DNA from 2 places in the Mesorhizobium sp. M0037 genome. Region 2 is predicted to be linked to the other one. Evidence: riboswitches for the same ligand, from Rfam matches in the RefSeq annotation. Region 2 holds a riboswitch; the other holds the start of a gene.
The links. A riboswitch is a leader RNA that binds a small molecule or an ion and turns the genes downstream of it on or off. The one in region 2 is predicted to bind S-adenosylmethionine.
Positions count from the first base shown of each region.

Region 1 (2,195 bases), on a different contig from region 2:
AGCGGATCTGCGACAGTCTCGATCCGGCGCGTACGACGATCGGGAAGGTGCGCGGACTGACTTCAAGATAAAGCGGTCCGTGATAGCCGGCGGCGATCTTGTCGAACTCATGGCCGCGATCGGTCATCACCCGGGTGAAGATGTCGAGCCGGCCTGTCGAGCTCTTCGGGTTGGCCGAGGCCGACACGTTTGCGGGCAGCGCCAGGCTTTCGAGCAGCGGCACGATGTAGACGCAGCCGGTTTCCAGCACCGCGCCCTCGGCGAGACTGAACTCATGCAATTTCAGCCGGTGAAGCTTGTCGGCCACCAGATGATCGGGACCCGGCAGGAAGGAGGCGCGCACGCGAAAAGCCTTGTCGCCGAGCCTCAGATCGAGGCTCGCCGGCTGCACCTGGTCGACATCGAGCGCGCGCGGCGACTTCAGCGCGCCGGACTGAAACAGCGCGGAAATGTCCTGATCGGGAAGAATGCCTGTCTGCCGCAAAAGGCTGGCTCCGCTCCAAGGTCGGTCTCTTTGTGGCAGGTTCTTGCCGCAAAACCGCTGGATATTATTGCGGAACCTGTCTGGTACAAACCTCTTAATGAAGCCGGCAATTGACGCAAGCGCAGGTGAGGTCTAAAGGGTCGTTATCCCGTGGTGATTTGGCCGGTCGGCTTGCAGCCACGTTAAACAAGTCGCTAAAGGACCGTCGGGCCGCAAGGCCATATGGACCGGTTGCGACTTTCGCGGCCGGTTTTTTTGTGTCTGGAACAAAAGCGATGAGCACCAAGAAGCGTAACTGGAAGCCTCAGACCGCACTCGTGCACGGGGGAACACTGCGTTCCCAGTTCGGCGAGACGTCGGAAGCGATGTATCTCACCCAAGGCTATGTCTATGAAACGGCGCAGGCCGCGGAAGCCCGTTTCAAGGGCGAGGAGCCGGGCTTCATCTATTCGCGCTATGCCAACCCTACCGTCGACATGTTCGAAAAGCGCATGTGCGCGCTGGAGGGTGCCGAAGATGCGCGCGCAACGGCGTCCGGCATGGCGGCGGTGACGGCAGCGCTCCTGTGCAGCGCCAAGGCCGGCGACCATATCGTTGCGGCGCGCGCGCTGTTCGGCTCCTGCCGCTGGGTGGTGGAGACGCTGGCGCCGAAATACGGCATCGAGGCAACGCTGGTCGACGGCACCGACATCGCCAACTGGGAAAAGGCGGTGCGGCCGAACACGAAACTGTTCTTCCTGGAAAGCCCGACCAATCCGACGCTGGAAGTGGTCGACATCGCAGCGGTGGCGGCGCTCGCCACCTCGATCGGCGCCAGGCTGATCGTCGACAATGTCTTTGCCACGCCCTTGCAGCAGAAGCCCTTGCAGCTCGGCGCCCATATCGTCGTCTACTCCGCGACCAAGCACATTGACGGCCAGGGACGCTGTCTCGGCGGCATCATCCTGTCGGACAAGAAATGGATCGACGAGAATTTGCACGACTATTTCCGCCACACCGGCCCGAGCCTGTCGCCGTTCAACGCCTGGACGCTGCTCAAGGGCCTGGAGACGCTGCCGGTTCGGGTGCGCCAGCAGACGGAAAGCGCGGCCAAGATCGCGGATTTCCTGGCAGGACGGCCGGAAATCGCCCGCGTCATCTATCCCGGCCGCGCCGACCACCCGCAGGCCGACATCGTCAAGAAGCAGATGACAGGCGGATCGACGCTGATCTGCCTCGACGTCAAGGGCGGCAAGCAGGCGGCCTTCGCCTTGCAGAACGCGCTCGACATCGTGCTGATCTCCAACAATCTCGGCGACGCCAAGAGCCTGATCACCCATCCGGCGACCACCACGCACAAGAACCTCAGCGACGAAGCTCGCGCCGAGCTCGGCATCGGGCCGGGAACGCTCAGGCTGTCGGTCGGCCTTGAGGACACGGACGATCTGCTGGAGGACGTTGCGCAGGCGCTGAAGGCAGCCGGGTAGGCCGCGAGGCGTCACGCTCCCGACGAAGCCTCTTCCAGCTCGGCTGCCTTGGTGCCGATGATCATGGTGTTGCCGCGCCAGTCGACGGCGCCGCTCAGCCAGCCGCGCGCCCAGATGGCGGGAAGCATCATGTCGCGGACCATCATCGCCGGGACCATGCGCAGCGACAGGTGCCAGCCCTTGGCCGCGGCCAGCGCGCATTCGGGAATGTAGGCCGCCGCCAGCACGGCCAACACCGTGGCCGG
Region 1 covers NZ_JAMYVB010000004.1:61,113-63,307, forward strand. Annotated here, with positions in the region: gene NKJ78_RS08830 (2'-deoxycytidine 5'-triphosphate deaminase) at 1-484, opposite strand, end outside; SAM riboswitch at 625-702, shown strand; gene NKJ78_RS08835 (O-succinylhomoserine sulfhydrylase) at 760-1,950, shown strand; gene NKJ78_RS08840 (ceramide glucosyltransferase) at 1,962-2,195, opposite strand, start outside.
Region 1: linked by a shared signal. The riboswitch ahead of NKJ78_RS08835 (O-succinylhomoserine sulfhydrylase) and the one ahead of metX (homoserine O-acetyltransferase MetX) in region 2 are both predicted to bind S-adenosylmethionine.

Region 2 (2,195 bases):
TTGGCGAGGAAGATGATTTTGGTCCGCGGCGTCACCGCGGCCAGGATCGCGTCGACGTCGGCGCGCTCCTCGGTTTCCTTCACAGCAACCGGCTTGGCCCCCGCCGACTGAATGTAGATCTTGTAGACCATGAAGGCATGTTCGGTAAAAATCGCCTCATCGCCTGGCGCCAGATAGGTCTGCGCCAGCAGGCCCAAAATCTCGTCGGAACCGTTGGAGCAGATGATGTTTGCCGGGTTGAGGCCATGCACCTCGGCGATCGCCTCGCGCAGCCGGCGGGCGGTGCCGTCGGGATAGACATCGAGCTTGCCAGCCACTTCGCGCGCGGCCTCGATCGCCTTCGGCGACGGGCCGAGCGGGTTCTCGTTCGACGACAATTTATGGACCTTGGCGACGCCGGCCGGTGCCGTGCTCTTGCCCGGCACATAGGCGTCGATGTCCATAATGCCCGCGCGGGGCGTCGGCCGTGCCTTGTCCGCTGTCTTGTCCATGTCGCAAATCCATCGAGAATGCCTCCGTCCGGAGGCCGCAGCGGAAATACAAGCCGTAGCCGCGAATGTCGAGAGGCGGGCAATAGCTGGCCGTTGACGCCGGGCCGCACGAGTTCTAGAAGAACGCAACAGTTCCGTGGTGATTTGGCCGGTCGGCTTGCAGCCACGTTAAACAACTCGCTAAAGGGCCGTTTGCGTGACGTAACCGGCTTTGCGATCGCACTGCCGGTTTTTTATTGCCTGACGGCGGGCAAGGAGAGTCACATGGCCGCGCTCCGCGCTACAAAAACCAACAACGAGGCCGACAACCCGTCGAGCCCTGTGTTGCGTTTTGGCCCTGACAAGCCGCTGAAGCTCGACGCCGGCACGCTTTTGTCGCCGTTCCAGATCGCCTACCAGACATATGGCGCCCTCAACGATGCCCGCACCAACGCCATCCTGGTCTGCCACGCGCTGACCGGCGACCAGCATGTCGCCAGCACCAATCCGGTGACCGGCAAGCCCGGCTGGTGGGAAGTGCTGATCGGTCCCGGCAAGATCATCGACACCAACCGCTTCTTCGTCATTTGCTCCAACGTCATCGGCGGCTGCCTCGGCTCCACGGGTCCGGCCTCGACCAATCCCGCCACCGGCAAGCCCTACGGCCTCGACCTGCCAATCATCACCATCCGCGACATGGTGCGGGCGCAACTGATGCTGGTCGACCATTTCGGCATCGAAAAGCTGTTTTGCGTGCTCGGCGGCTCGATGGGCGGCATGCAGGTGCTGGAATGGGCATCGTGCTATTCCGAGCGCGTCTTCTCGGCCCTGCCGATCGCCACAGGCGCACGCCATTCCTCGCAGAACATCGCCTTCCACGAGGTCGGCCGGCAGGCCGTCATGGCCGATCCGGACTGGCATGGCGGCAAATATTTCGAGCACGGCAAGCGCCCGGAAAAGGGGCTCGCCGTGGCGCGCATGGCCGCCCACATCACCTATCTGTCGGAAGCCGCCCTGCATCGGAAATTCGGCCGCAATCTGCAGGACCGCGAAGCGCTGACCTTCGGTTTCGACGCAGATTTCCAGATCGAAAGCTATCTGCGCCACCAGGGCATGACATTCGTCGACCGCTTCGACGCCAACTCCTACCTCTACATGACCCGTTCGATGGATTATTTCGACCTCGCCGCCGACCATGGCGGCCGGTTGGCAGATGCCTTTGCCGGGACCAAGACCCGCTTCTGCCTGGTGTCCTTCACCTCGGACTGGCTGTTCCCGACCGAGGAGAGCCGCTCGATCGTGCATGCGCTCAACGCCGCCGGCGCCTCCGTCTCCTTCGTCGAGATCGACACCGACCGCGGCCATGATGCCTTCCTGCTCGATGAACCCGAACTGTTTGCCGCCATCAAGGGCTTCATCGGCTCGGCGGCCCGCGCAAGGGGGCTCGCCTCATGAGCGTCAATGGCAGCCAGCGCGTCGACCTCGAAGTCGTGGCCAACCTGATACCGCCGCAGTCGCGGGTGCTCGATGTCGGCTCCGGCGACGGCCTGCTGCTCGAACTCCTGCAGGAGACCAAGCAGGTCGACGGCCGCGGGCTGGAGCTGTCACAGCGCGGCGTCAATGAATGCGTGGCGCGCGGTCTCTCGGTCATCCAGGGCGATGCCGATACCGACCTCGAATTCTATCCAGACAAGGGTTTTGACTTCGTCGTCCTGTCTCAGACGC
Region 2 covers NZ_JAMYVB010000013.1:105,195-107,389, reverse strand. Annotated here, with positions in the region: gene hisC (histidinol-phosphate transaminase) at 1-491, opposite strand, end outside; SAM riboswitch at 618-695, shown strand; gene metX (homoserine O-acetyltransferase MetX) at 756-1,925, shown strand; gene metW (methionine biosynthesis protein MetW) at 1,922-2,195, shown strand, end outside.